Linked DNA regions of Collimonas fungivorans Ter331. The protein of the gene in region 1 interacts with the protein of each later gene in a pairwise test. Links are inferred from orthologs where the notes say so. Each region holds a gene or a part of one and is shown on either strand. Other genes may lie near its edges. The genes, in order: aceE, groL and nth.

Evidence for each region.
Region 2: the proteins of aceE (region 1) and groL interact in binary tests that used the Escherichia coli proteins (3 or more experiments, as listed by UniProt). The link is inferred for Collimonas fungivorans Ter331 from one-to-one orthologs.
Region 3: the proteins of aceE (region 1) and nth interact in binary tests that used the Escherichia coli proteins (3 or more experiments, as listed by UniProt). The link is inferred for Collimonas fungivorans Ter331 from one-to-one orthologs.

What each region holds. Positions count from the first base shown.
Region 1 is NC_015856.1:4,149,282-4,154,022, forward strand. What follows is about bases 945-4,217. They hold aceE (pyruvate dehydrogenase (acetyl-transferring), homodimeric type), read right to left. Parts: upstream 3,842-4,217; coding sequence 1,145-3,841; downstream 945-1,144. Other genes in these bases: aceF (dihydrolipoyllysine-residue acetyltransferase), read right to left, coding at 945-1,004. Outside these bases: more of aceF, read right to left, coding at 1-944; CFU_RS18510 (excinuclease ATPase subunit), read right to left, coding at 4,285-4,731. UniProt on the Escherichia coli protein: Component of the pyruvate dehydrogenase (PDH) complex, that catalyzes the overall conversion of pyruvate to acetyl-CoA and CO(2).
Region 2 is NC_015856.1:4,361,263-4,365,569, reverse strand. The notes cover bases 389-3,227. They hold groL (chaperonin GroEL), read right to left. Parts: upstream 2,715-3,227; coding sequence 1,062-2,714; downstream 389-1,061. Other genes in these bases: groES (co-chaperone GroES), read right to left, coding at 2,823-3,116; CFU_RS19395 (methionine ABC transporter ATP-binding protein), read right to left, coding at 389-729. Outside these bases: more of CFU_RS19395, read right to left, coding at 1-388.
Region 3 is NC_015856.1:2,989,576-2,994,015, reverse strand. The notes cover bases 686-3,657. They hold nth (endonuclease III), read right to left. Parts: upstream 2,511-3,657; coding sequence 1,860-2,510; downstream 686-1,859. Other genes in these bases: CFU_RS12975 (polyhydroxyalkanoate depolymerase), read right to left, coding at 3,341-3,657; rsxB (electron transport complex subunit RsxB), read right to left, coding at 2,520-3,245; CFU_RS12990 (VIT1/CCC1 transporter family protein), read right to left, coding at 1,157-1,855; CFU_RS12995 (DUF1841 family protein), read right to left, coding at 726-1,151. Outside these bases: CFU_RS13000 (CusA/CzcA family heavy metal efflux RND transporter), read left to right, coding at 1-626; more of CFU_RS12975, read right to left, coding at 3,658-4,440. UniProt on the Escherichia coli protein: DNA repair enzyme that has both DNA N-glycosylase activity and AP-lyase activity. The DNA N-glycosylase activity releases various damaged pyrimidines from DNA by cleaving the N-glycosidic bond, leaving an AP (apurinic/apyrimidinic) site.

The DNA.
Region 1 (4,741 bases):
GCGATCTGGCTGATGCCTTTTTTGTCGGCATCCTTGATCACCGGCACCACCAGGCCGTTCGGCGTATCGGCAGCAAAGCCGATGTTGTAGTACCGCTTGAGGATCAGGTTTTCGCCCTTGCCGTCGAGCGAGGCGTTGAACGCCGGGAATTTCTTCAGCGCGGCGACGCTGGCCTTGATCACGAACGCCAGCATGGTCAGCTTGACTGGCGACTTGGCCTTGGCGAAGCTGTCGTTGGCTTGCTTGCGGAATTCTTCCAGTTCGGTGATATCGGCTTCGTCGAATTGCGTGACGTGCGGGATCATGACCCAGTTGCGATGCAGGTTCGGGCCGCTGAGCTTCTTGATGCGCGACAGCGGCAGCAATTCGGTCGGTCCCTGCTTGCTGAAATCCAGCGACGGCCATGCCAGCAGGTCGAGGCCGACGCCGCTGCCGCCCTTGCCGCCCGCAGCAGCTGCGCTGCCGCTGGCCGCGCCGGAAATCACGCCCTTGACGTAATTCTGCACATCTTCGTGGGTGATGCGGGCCTTGATGCCGGTGCCGGCCACTTTGCTCAGGTCGACGCCCAGTTCGCGCGCGAACTTGCGCACCGACGGCGACGCATGCGGGATGCTGCCGCCGGCTGGCGCCGGAGCTGCTACCGGTGCCGGCGCGGGAGCGGCCGGCGCTGGCTTGTTTTCCGCGACTGGCGCAAGAGCCGGAGCGGCTGCTGCAGGCGCCGCAGCTGGTGCGGCGGCCGCGGCACTAGCCGGCGCCGCTGCGGCAGCATCGGCTTCCAGCACCAGCACCAAAGTGCCTTCCTTGACCTTGTCGCCCAGCTTGACTTTCAATTCCTTGATCACGCCCGCATGGCTGGACGGGATTTCCATGCTGGCCTTGTCGGATTCGACCGTGATCAGCGACTGGTCGACCTTTACCGTGTCGCCGACCTTGACCATCAATTCAATGACTTCAACTTCACTGACGTCGCCGATATCCGGGACTTTGACTTCCACCATACTCATCGCTTAGCTCCATTCATTCTGCCCGCTGTATAACGCGGGCCTGAGTTTCCTTTCAGAAAATTCAGACCCGTGCTGCACAGCCGTGGAAATTTTAATACTGGCTTAGTACTGCTTATTGCTCAGTTATCAAGACCAGTACCTTATTGCGTGACCGGATTCGGTTTCTCCGGATTGATACCATACTTGGTAATCGCATCGGCGACAACCGAGGCTTTGATCTTGCCTTCGTCGGCCAGCGCCTTCAATGCCGCCACCGCCACATAATAACGGTTGACCTCAAAGAATTCACGCAGCTTGGCGCGGGTGTCGGAACGGCCGAAGCCGTCCGTGCCCAGCACCTTGTAGGTACGGCCGGCTGGAACGAAAGCACGCGCCTGCTCAGCGAAGGTACGCATGTAGTCGGTGGAAACGATGATCGGACCGGCGGTGTCTTTCAGGCACTGGGTGATGTGCGCCAGACGCGGTGTTTCGGTCGGATGCAGCATGTTCCAGCGCTCGACGTCCTGGCCGTCGCGGGCCAGCAGGGTGAACGACGGCGCCGACCAGATATCGGCATCGACGCCCCAGTCGCTGGCCAGCAAGGCCGCGCCTTCGATGACTTCGCGCAGGATGGTGCCGGAACCCATCAGCTGCACGCGCAGCTTGCTCTTCTTGCCGCCTTCCTGCAGCAGGTAGAGGCCCTTGATGATGCCCTCTTCCTGGCCTTCCTTCAGGCCCGGATGGCTGTAGTTCTCGTTCATCAGGGTCAGGTAGTAGAACACGTCTTCCTGGTTGGTGACCATGCGGCGCAGGCCGTCATGCATGATGACTGCCACTTCGTGCGAGAAGGTCGGATCGTAAGGCACGCAGTTCGGGATGGTCGACGCCAGCACGTGGCTGTGGCCGTCTTCATGCTGCAAGCCTTCGCCGTTGAGCGTGGTGCGGCCGGCGGTGCCGCCCAGCAGGAAGCCGCGGGCGCGCATGTCGCCGGCTGCCCATGCCAGGTCGCCGATACGCTGCAGGCCGAACATCGAGTAGTAGGTGTAGAACGGGATCATGACCCGATTGTTGGTCGAGTACGAGGTCGCCGCGGCAATCCACGAGCTCATGCCGCCGGCTTCGTTGATGCCTTCCTGCAGAATCTGGCCAGCCTTGTCTTCACGGTAGTACATCACCTGGTCTTTATCGACCGGCTCGTACAGCTGCCCGACCTGGCTGAAAATGCCGATCTGGCGGAACAGGCCTTCCATGCCGAAAGTACGCGACTCGTCGACCATGATAGGCACCACGCGCTGGCCCAGGCTCGGGTCGCGCAGCAGCGTGTTCAGGATGCGTACGTAAGCCTGGGTGGTGGAAATCTCGCGGCCTTCGGCAGTCGGTTCCAGCGCGCCCTTGAATGCCGACAGTTCCGGCACGATCAGCTCTTCGTCGGCCTTCTGGCGGCGTTGCGGCAGATAGCCGCCCAGCGCTTTGCGGCGAGCGTGCAGGTATTGCATTTCCGGGGTGTCGTCGGACGGCTTGAAGAACGGCACGTTCGGCAGCTGGTCGTCGGAAATCGGCAGCTGGAAGCGGTCGCGCATGGCCTTGATGGCTTCGTCGTCCAGCTTCTTGGTGTTGTGCGCGGTATTGCGCGCTTCGCCCGATTTGCCGAAGCCGTAGCCCTTGATGCTCTTGACCAGCAATACGGTAGGCTGGCCCTTGTGTTCTTGCGCCACCTTGAAGGCAGCGTAAATCTTGTGCGGATCGTGGCCGCCGCGGGTCAGGTGCCAGATGTCGTCGTCGGACATCTTGCTGACCAGTTCCAGCAGCTTCGGATGCTTGCCGAAGAAATGCTTGCGCACGAACGCGCCATCTTTCGCCTTGTAGTTCTGGTATTCGCCGTCGACGGTTTCCATCATCACGCGCTGCAGGATGCCTTCCTTGTCGCGCGCCAGCAGGTCGTCCCAGCCTGCGCCCCAGATCACCTTGACCACGTTCCAGCCGGCACCGCGGAAATCGCTTTCCAGTTCCTGGATGATCTTGCCGTTGCCGCGCACCGGACCGTCCAGGCGCTGCAGGTTACAGTTGACCACCATCACCAGGTTGTCGAGGCGTTCGCGGCCGGCCATGCCGATTGCGCCCATCGATTCCGGTTCGTCCATCTCGCCGTCGCCGCAGAAAGCCCAGACCTTGCGGTTGGCGGTATCGGCGATGCTGCGTGCATGCAGGTACTTGAGGAAACGCGCCTGGTAGATCGCCATCAGCGGGCCCAGGCCCATCGATACGGTAGGGAATTGCCAGAAATCCGGCATCAGCTTCGGGTGCGGGTAGGAAGACAGGCCTTTGCCATCGACTTCACGGCGGAAATGCAGCAGTTGCTCTTCAGTCAGGCGGCCTTCGAGGAAAGCGCGGGCATAGACGCCGGGCGACGAGTGGCCCTGGATGTACAGCAGGTCGCCGCCGTGGTTTTCGGAAGGAGCGTGCCAGAAATGGTTGAAGCCGATGCCGAGCATGTTGGCCAGCGAAGCAAAGCTGGACAGGTGGCCGCCGAGGTCGCCGTCGAGACGGTTGGCCTTGACCACCATCGCCATCGCATTCCAGCGCATCCACGAGCGCAGGCGCTCTTCGATCTCCAGATCGCCCGGGCAATGCTCGCCCATGTGGGCAGGGATAGTGTTGACGTAAGCGGTATTGCTGGAAAACGGGATCTGGGCGCCGCGGCGGCGGGCCAGGTCGACCATTCTTTCCATCAGGTAATGGGCGCGTTCAGGACCCTCGGTTTCAATAACAGCTTCGAGCGCGTCCAGCCACTCTTGGGTTTCAATGACATCTGGATCGTTGGCGGCCTGGGCCAAAACCTGGTCGAGCTGGGCTGACATGCTGAGTCTCCTGAATATGTGCGCTTGTCCGATCTGGCACCGGACTGGCGGGTTGGGTCGCAAGCATCTACGTCACTATGTAGACGGGTGCCAAATTCTAACAGGAGTTTTTTTGATTTCCAAATAGCGATATTTGATTTCACAATACGAAAATATGCTGCATAGCAAGACGAACTCACATAAAACAACGCCTATCCCTTTTCAACTTCATGGGATCAGAAAGCCGAATCTCGGACACATTTCTCATGGCGCAATGCAACAATAATTGCATATAAACATCATTAAAATTCGACTTATAGCTAATTCGATATAACAACTGCGGGAAATCTAAGTAAAAAAGCGCTAAACCCAAGATGGCTAGCGCTTTTTTATTTGCCCGGGAAACGACTTCGGCAGGATGCAAGCCGATTATCGGCCTGATCAGCGGCTCTCTTTAGCCGGCTTTATTTGGCGATTCTGGCAAATTCGCCCTTCAAGGCCACGCCAGCCATGATCGCGCCGACATGGCATTCGAATTCGGTGGCGCTGGCATGCTCTACATTGTTATAGTTGCTGACAATATTGACCACCGCATTCGCCCCCAGATCCTGCGCACGCTGTTGCAAATGCAGCATCGCTGACAGAAACACCCAGTTGCAGGCTTTCTCATCGGATTTGCCAAACGCGTTGGTCCTTTGGCTGGTCTTTTCACCACCAAACTTCTCCAACACCTTTGGCGTCCGCTGGTCGCCAAAATAAAAACGGACGCTGTCGCCCAAGCGGCCTTGGGCGTCGTTAACGGCCAACGCTCCTGCAACGGGCAGCATCAGTGTCCGGTCAGCCGCCTGCGCCGATACGGCGCTCAGCAACATGCCAGCGCTCACGGCAGCTATCAGAATCAGCTTCTTCATGTTTTCTCCT
Region 2 (4,307 bases), 210 kb from region 1 along the record:
GTCGCCGATCAGGGCGCGCGTGACTTCGTGCTTGGGCGAGCGGAACAGTTCGAGCACTTCGCCGTGCTCGATCACTTCGCCGCTTTCCATCACCGCCATGCGGTCGCAGATCATCTTGATGACTTCCATCTGGTGCGTGATCAAGACGATGGTCAAGCCCAGTTCGCGATTGATCTTGCGCAGCAGTTCCAGGATAGAGCGGGTGGTTTCCGGATCGAGCGCCGAGGTGGCTTCGTCCGACAACAAGACTTTCGGCTCATTCGCCAAGGCCCGCGCGATGCCGACACGCTGCTTCTGGCCGCCGCTGATCTGCGCCGGATAACTGTCCTTGAGCGCGGTCAGCCCGACCAGTTCCAGCAGCGGCGTGACCTTTTTAGCGATCTCGCTTTTCGACAAGCCGGCCAGTTCCAGCGGCAGCGCGATGTTGTCGTATACGGTGCGCGACGACAGCAGGTTGAAGTGCTGGAAAATCATGCCGATTTCCCGCCGCGCGCCGCGCAGCTGTTCGGCGTCGAGCGCGGTCAGGTCCTTGCCGTCGACGATGATGTTGCCGGAAGTAGGGCGGTTCAGCAGGTTGAGGCAACGCACCAGAGTGCTCTTGCCGGCGCCGCTGCGGCCGATGATGCCGAAGATTTCCCCTTTGCGGATCGACAGGCTGACGTTGCGCACCGCATCGACCGGCCCGCGGGCGCCGTTGAAGCGCTGGGTGACTGCTTTGATTTCTATCATCTCAGAATGAAAAAAAGGCAGCTGATTGCATAAACATCAACAATCTCGCCGCCGTTATGTATTTTAGTAGGTGCTTATTTTATAAGCGTTTATCAACCATGGGAAGGAACATTTAGGCATGGCGTTATTACCGTCGTGTCTATGCAAACACCGCAGACGCAGTTAAATGGGGTCGGAGTTTTTTTCGCGTTTTTTGCGAAAATTACTCCGCCCCCATTTAACGGACTACGGAGCGCGATGTAAAAAAGCCCGCGACGGATAACCATCGCAGGCTTTTTCATAAAGCAACAACAGATGTTTTACAAAGGCCGGAAGAGTGCCGGCCTTTGTAATTACATCATGCCGTCCATACCACCCATACCGCCCATGCCACCCATACCGCCTGGCATGCCGCCAGCCGACTTGTCTTCTGGCTGTTCAGCGATCATCGCTTCAGTAGTCAGGATCAGGGCAGCAACCGAAGCGGCGTTTTGCAGTGCCGAACGGGTAACCTTGGTTGGATCCAGGATGCCCAGTGCAATCATGTCGCCATAAGTGCCGTCGGCAGCGTTGTAACCGTAGTTGCCCTTGCCAGCCAAGACTGCGTTGACCACAACCGATGGCTCGTCGCCAGCGTTGAATACGATCTGGCGCAGTGGCTCTTCGATCGCGCGCAGCACGATCTTGATGCCGGCTTCCTGGTCAGCATTGTCGCCCTTCAGGTCCTTGATGTTGGCACGTGCGCGCAGGAATGCAACGCCGCCGCCTGGCACAACGCCTTCTTCTACTGCTGCACGGGTAGCGTGCAGAGCATCTTCAACGCGGGCTTTCTTTTCTTTCATTTCAACTTCGGTTGCAGCACCAACGCGGATCAGCGCAACGCCGCCAGCCAGCTTGGCAACGCGTTCTTGCAGTTTTTCACGGTCGTAGTCCGAAGAGGCTTCTTCGATCTGCGCACGGATTTGCTTGACGCGAGCTTCGATGGTGACGGCTTCGCCGGCGCCGTCGATAATGGTGGTGTTTTCCTTGCTGATTTCGATACGCTTGGCTTGGCCCAGTTCAGCCAGAGTAGCTTTTTCCAGAGTCAGGCCGACTTCTTCAGCGATCACTTGGCCGCCGGTCAGGATAGCGATGTCTTCCAGCATGGCTTTGCGGCGGTCGCCAAAGCCTGGGGCCTTGACAGCTGCAGTCTTCAGGATGCCGCGGATGTTGTTCACAACCAGGGTAGCCAGCGCTTCGCCTTCGACATCTTCTGCGATGATCAGCAGAGGACGGCCCGACTTGGCGACTTGTTCCAGGATCGGCAGCAGGTCACGGATGTTCGATACTTTTTTGTCGAACAGCAGGACGAACGGATTTTCCAGCGCAACAACTTGCTTTTCCGGATTGTTGATGAAGTATGGCGACAGGTAGCCGCGGTCGAATTGCATGCCTTCGACGATGTCCAGTTCGTTTTCCAGCGACTTGCCGTCTTCGACAGTGATCACGCCTTCTTTGCCGACCTTGTCCATTGCCTTGGCAATGATTTCGCCGATGTCAGCGTCGGAGTTAGCCGAGATCGAACCGACTTGAGCGATTTCCTTGCTGGTGGTAGTTGGCTTCGACAGTGTCTTGATTTCAGCAACGATGGCGACAACAGCTTTGTCGATACCGCGCTTCAGGTCTGTCGGGTTGAAACCGGCGGCAACGTACTTGAAGCCTTCGCGCACGATGGCTTGCGCCAGCACGGTTGCAGTAGTGGTGCCGTCGCCAGCGTTGTCGGAAGTCTTGGAAGCGACTTCTTTCACCAGCTGCGCGCCCATGTTTTCCAGCTTGTCTTTCAGTTCGATTTCTTTAGCGACCGACACACCGTCTTTAGTAACGGTAGGAGCGCCGAAGCTGCGTTCCAGGACCACGTTACGGCCCTTAGGACCCAGCGTTACCTTGACTGCGTTAGCCAGGATGTTGACGCCGTTGACGATCTTGGCGCGTGCTTCATCGCCGAAAATTACTTGTTTTGCTGCCATGTTTTATTCTCCTGAATAGGTTGAATTCGATTGTGTAGCTTGGATAACGCAGGGATCCGAAAGGGGCGCCAGGCGCCGGTCAGTCGGAAAATCCCGGATTAACCGAAATTACTTGCCTTCGACTACGGCAAACAAGTCTTCTTCGCGCATCACCAGCAGTTCCTGGCCGTCGATCTTGACAGCCTGGCCGGAGTATTTGCCGAACAGAACGCGGTCGCCAACCTTGACTGCCAGCGCGCGGACGTTGCCGTTCTCCAGGATCTTGCCGTTGCCTACGGCCAGGACTTCACCCTGGTCCGGCTTTTCAGCAGCAGCGTCTGGCAGCACGATGCCGGATGCAGTTTTAGTTTCTTGGTCGAGACGCTTGACGATGACGCGATCGTGCAAAGGACGAAGATTCATATGTGACTCCTTGAGATTCAACAGGTTATTTGTATTTGCAGCAACATCGCAGCAAAGTGGACTGACCGCTCTGCTTTGCTATATGGATGCGCCGCACAGTGACTAGGTCGAGGAGATTGTTAGCACTCTCTCCTAACGAGTGCTAAGTATAGGGACGCTCTGTCGATTTTTCAAGCCCGCATTCGGCTTCTGTCCGCGATTAAATTTCTCCGAAATTCGATTAAATTTCTCCGAAAGTTTTTTCTCTATTAAATCAACGATTTATAGTATTTTTGTGAGGCCAGTATGTTAAAAAGCGATTGCATTTGTTTTCATTTGTTTTTAAAGCTGGAATTTATTTTATTTTCGCTACGAACTAACAACGTCATTACAGCTGAGTTGGTGAGACCGCGATCGAATCTCTCCAACGAAGGAACGAAATATTATTTCTAATTTGCAATATTTTTGTGGTGGTAAAATGCGGCAATAGACTTACGTCATTTCGACACGATATGAACGTTCGGTCGGTATCAGATTAATTTGATCGACAAGGCGGTCTCTTTGGATTGCAGTGGAGGAAAATTGTGCGCTTGCCGTCATCCCCTGTGCAAAATCGTCAAGGTCAGAATAACTATGCCGCGCAAAGGAATTGATGAAGGCACAGATACAGGATCACCGCCGTCGTGTCGGACTTGCGCGACAACGTCTCCAGTGTGGCGTGCAACCAACGTTCCAGGTCGTCGACCAGCGGGCGAGAATGGCCCTGGCGAATCTGTCTTCGTTCGTCGGGCGGTTTGCCCCGGATTTCGACCTCGATCAGATACAGCTCGGCGATCCGGCGCAACGTTTCGGTAGTCAAGGCCGTCGGCCGGCCGCGTGCAGATCGTAGAACTTGCGCCGCATGTGCGCCCAGCATGCTGCTTCGCGGATCGTACCGTCTTCAAACAACGCATTGAAGCCGGCGTTATGTTGTACCGGAATTTATGTTGCGGCGGCGGTTTCGAGTCAGAATTTCTGCAATGACCGCTGACTCGTGCCCGCACATAAGAAATGGCCTACAAACTAAAGTTGCTTCAGAAATGCCATGAGCGAAGGCAACGTGGCTGCACGACGCGACGTTGCAGACAGTCCCGAGATGTCAACGCTGGCAAGCCGCCTTTGCTTTCATCTCCAGGTCTACCTCGGCGTAGATGTGTGTCGTGTCCAGAGAGA
Region 3 (4,440 bases), 1.2 Mb from region 1 along the record:
AGACCGAGGCCAAGCTGCAGCAGCAGGTCAAGATCCCGTCCGGCTACTGGACCAGCTGGGGCGGCCAGTTTGAACAGTTGCAGTCGGCCAGCCAGCGCTTGCAGATCGTGATCCCGGTGGCGTTGCTGCTGGTGTTCACGCTGCTGTTCGCCATGTTCGGCAATATCAAGGATGGCTTGCTGGTGTTCAGCGGCATCCCGTTCGCCTTGACCGGCGGCATCGTCGCCTTGTGGCTGCGCGGGATTCCCTTGTCGATTTCGGCGGCTGTCGGTTTCATTGCCCTGTGCGGGGTGGCGGTGCTGAACGGCCTGGTGATGATCGCCTTTATCCGCAGCCTGCGTGAAGAAGGCCGCGGCCTGGACGCGGCGATCCGCGAGGGCGCGCTGACCCGTTTGCGGCCGGTGCTGATGACGGCGCTGGTTGCTTCCCTGGGGTTTGTGCCGATGGCGATTGCCACCGGCACCGGGGCGGAAGTGCAGCGGCCGCTGGCGACAGTGGTGATCGGCGGAATCCTGTCCTCAACCATCCTGACCTTGCTGGTGCTGCCGATACTGTATCAGCTGTTCCATCGCCGTGACGAAGATGAAGAAGGAAAGGTCGTCGAAGAAGCCGTCGTCCAGCACTGAGTTTGCCGAACCGAAGTTCCCTGCCCAACGTCCCCTTGGGTTTGCGCCTGGATTTTATCCAGGCGTTTTTTTTGCCCGGTGCGGTGGCTTGGCGTTGTGTTAAACGCGCTTCCTGACGCAGTCGATATAGGCCGCGCCGTCCGGCGGCAAGCCGCTGCGCTGCGAATTCCAGATCATCTCGCCCAGGCATTCCATGATGTGGTGGTGGGCTTCGTGCTCCGATTGCAGGCGTTGCGTCAGGGCGGTGGCGGCGGCGCGTATGCCGGGCGGCTGGTCGATCGAGATCTGCTCGGCGATCGACAGGTGCATGGACAGATGCAGGAAGGGATTGGTCTGGCCGTTCTCGACCGAATAATCTGCTCCCAGCGCGGCGTCGACGTCTTTCAGGTCGTCGTCATACTCGGGATGCTGTGCCAGCCAGTCGCTGGCGATGGCTTCCAGCGGCGTGAGGATTTCGCCGGCGCGGTGCTTGCGGTAGGTTTCGCAGAAAAAGCGCCGCACGTCGTCTTGGGATGGATTGAACATGATGGTTAACTGATCAGTCTGGCGATGCCGAATGCGACAGCCGCGGCGAGGCCGCCGACCGTCAGGGTTTGCAATGCCGATTTGAAGGCGCCGGTGCCGGTGACGCGGCCTTTCAGGTAGCCGAAGACAAACAGCGCCAGCAGCGTGACCACGGTGGAGGCGGCCAGGGCGCGCGGGATGGATGTCATCAGCATGTAGGGAGCGAGCGGGATCAGGCCGCCGACCAGGTAGGACAGGGCGATGGTGACCGCGCTCTTCCTGGCTGCGGCCGGCTGCGGTTCTTCCAGGCCGAGTTCAAAGCGCATCATGAAATCGCGCCAGGCGACCGGGTTGCGTTCCAGCCCGGCCAGCATCGGTTCGCATTCCTGTTTCGTCACGCCATACTGGGCCATTATATCGATCACTTCCTTGCGCTCGCGGTGCGGCACGTTGAGGATTTCCTGTTCTTCGCGGTCGCGCTCGGCGTAGTAATGCTGGCGCTGGGTGCGCCCCGCCAGGTAGCCGCCCAGGCCCATGGCGATGGAACCGGCGGCGATTTCCGCGACGCCGGCGGTGACCACGATGTCGATCCCGGCAGCTGCGCCGCTGATGCCGGCCGCCAGCGCAAACGGCACCGTCAGGCCGTCGGCCATGCCAATGACGATGTCGCGCACAGTGTCGCTGGCTTCGAAATGGTGTTCGGTATGCGGATGAGAATGCTGCATGGATTTATATCCCTTTTTCCGGCAACGGCGTTTTCGCCTTGAAATCGCACAGGTCGGCGATGCTGCAGTTCCAGCATAGCGGTTTGCGGGCAATGCAGGTATAGCGGCCATGCAGGATCAGCCAGTGATGGGCGTCCAGCAGGAACTCGGCCGGCACCAGCTTCATCAGCTTGTGCTCGACTGCCTCCACATCCTTGCCGGGCGCGATGCCGGTGCGGTTGGAGACACGGAAGATATGGGTGTCGACCGCAATCGTCGGCACCCCGAAAGCGGTGTTCAGTACCACGTTGGCAGTCTTGCGGCCGACCCCGGGCAGCGCTTCCAGCTGTTCGCGGGTGCGCGGCACCTGGCCGTCATGCAAGGCCACCAGCATGCGGCAGGTTTCGATCACATTCTTGGCCTTGGTGCGATACAGGCCGATGGTCTGGATATACGGAATCAGGCCGTCGATGCCGAGTGCGTAGATCTGCGCCGGCGTATTGGCGACCGGGTACAGCTTGCGCGTCGCCTTGTTGACCGAGACATCGGTGGCTTGCGCCGACAGGATCACCGAGATCAGCAATTCAAACGGCGTGGTGTATTCCAGTTCGGTGGTCGGGTGCGGCAGGGCGGCGCGCAGGCGGGTGAATATTTCCCGGCGTTTATTTGCATTCATGGGCGGCATTCATGGCGAGTCCTTGGCAGCCTCTTCGGCTTGTTGTTCTTTCTTCAGCCGGGCCCGTTCGATGGCGGCCTGGATGATGGCTTTCTTGCGCTGCTGTTCTGCTTGCTGTTCAGGTGTCGCCGCCGATTCGGCTGCAACCGCCTTGAGTTTTTCCGCGGCCTTGGCGGCCAGGCGTTCGTCGTTTTCCCGTTTTTCGCGCGCCAGCCTGACCGCACGAAAATCGTGGCGGGCACGTGCTGCATCGGCCTGCTGCTGGGTCCATGCATCCCAGCCGGTGTCCGTGCCGCTGACGTCGACCATGGTGATGCAATCGACCGGGCAAGGCGCTAGGCACAGGTCGCAGCCGGTGCACAGGTCGTTGATCACTGTGTGCATCTGCTTGGCGGCGCCGGCGATGGCGTCGACCGGACAAGCCTGGATGCACAGCGTGCAGCCGATGCAGGCGGCTTCATCGATGACCGCCAGCGGCCGCGGCCGTTCGGCGCCGTTGGCAGGATTGAGCGGGATGACCGGCTGCTGCAGCAGCTGCGCCAGCCGCGCCACGCCTTGCTGGCCCCCCGGCGGACACTGGTTGTAGCCGGCGCTGCCGTCGGCGATGGCTTCGGCATAGGGGCGGCAAGCCGGATAGCCGCACTTGGTGCATTGCGTCTGCGGCAGCAGCGCTTCGATACGATCGGCGAGGGAAGGTGAGGACACGGGCGGCAAGGAGCTTGGTGATGACAACATGGGGCATATTATACCGGGGCCGCGCCAAATGAAAAAAGCCGTTCCCGGCAAGGGAACGGCTCTGGCGGCGGATTTTCCGGACTGAGGCTGTTTGCTTAAGCGTTGTCCTTGATAAAGGCGGTTATCTTCGGGCAAATCAGTTCGCGCCAGCGGCGGCCTGAGAAAATCCCGTAGTGGCCGCATTTCTCGGCGGTGAAATGCTGTTTTTTGCTTTTCGGGATGGAACTGCACAGGCCATGTGCGGCCTGGGTTTGCCCCGGGCCGGAAATGTCGTCCAGTTCGCCTTCGATGGTAAACAGCGCAACGCTCTTGATATCCTGCGGCCGCACCAGCTTGCCTTCGACTTCCCATGTGCCGTGCGGCAGCGAGAAATCCTGGAATACGGTCTTGATGGTTTCCAGATAGTACTCGGCCGGCATGTCCAGCACCGCGTTGTACTCGTTATAGAACTTGCGGTGACTGTCAGCCGACTCGTTGTCGCCTTCGCGCAGGTGCATGTAGAAATCCCAGTGGCTCTGGGCATGGCGGCTCGGATTCATGGCGACGAAGCCGGCATGCTGCAGGAAGCCCGGATAGACCTTGCGGCCGAAACCAGGGTAGTTGGAGGGCACGCTGTAGATCACGGTGTTCTCGAACCAGCTGAACGGCTTTTCGGTGGCCAGGTTGTTGACGTCGGTCGGCGATTCGCGCGGATCGATCGGACCGCCCATCATGGTCATGCTCTTCGGCAGGTGGCTGTCCTTGGCGCTGGCCATCAGCGAAATTGCGGCCAGCACCGGAACGGTCGGCTGGCAGACCGAGACCACGTGCAGGTCCGGTCCCAGCTGGCGGATGAAATCCTGTATGTAATAGATATAGTCGTGCAAATGGAAGGCGCCGTCGCTGGCCGGCACCATGCGGGCGTCGGTCCAGTCGGTGATGTAGACATCGTGTTCCGGCAGCAGGCCGCGCACGGTATCGCGCAGCAGGGTCGAATGATGGCCGGACAAAGGAGCGACCAGCAACACGGTCGGCTGCTTGAGCGCGCCCAGTTCCTTGGCGCTCAGGTCTTTCCTGAAATGCAGCAGGCGGCAGAACGGCTTGGTAGTCGCTACTTCTTCGATGATTGCGACCGTTTTGTCGTTGACCAGCGTGCTGTCGATTTCGAACTCAGGCTTTTCATACTGCTTGCCGAGGCGGTACATCAATTCGTAGC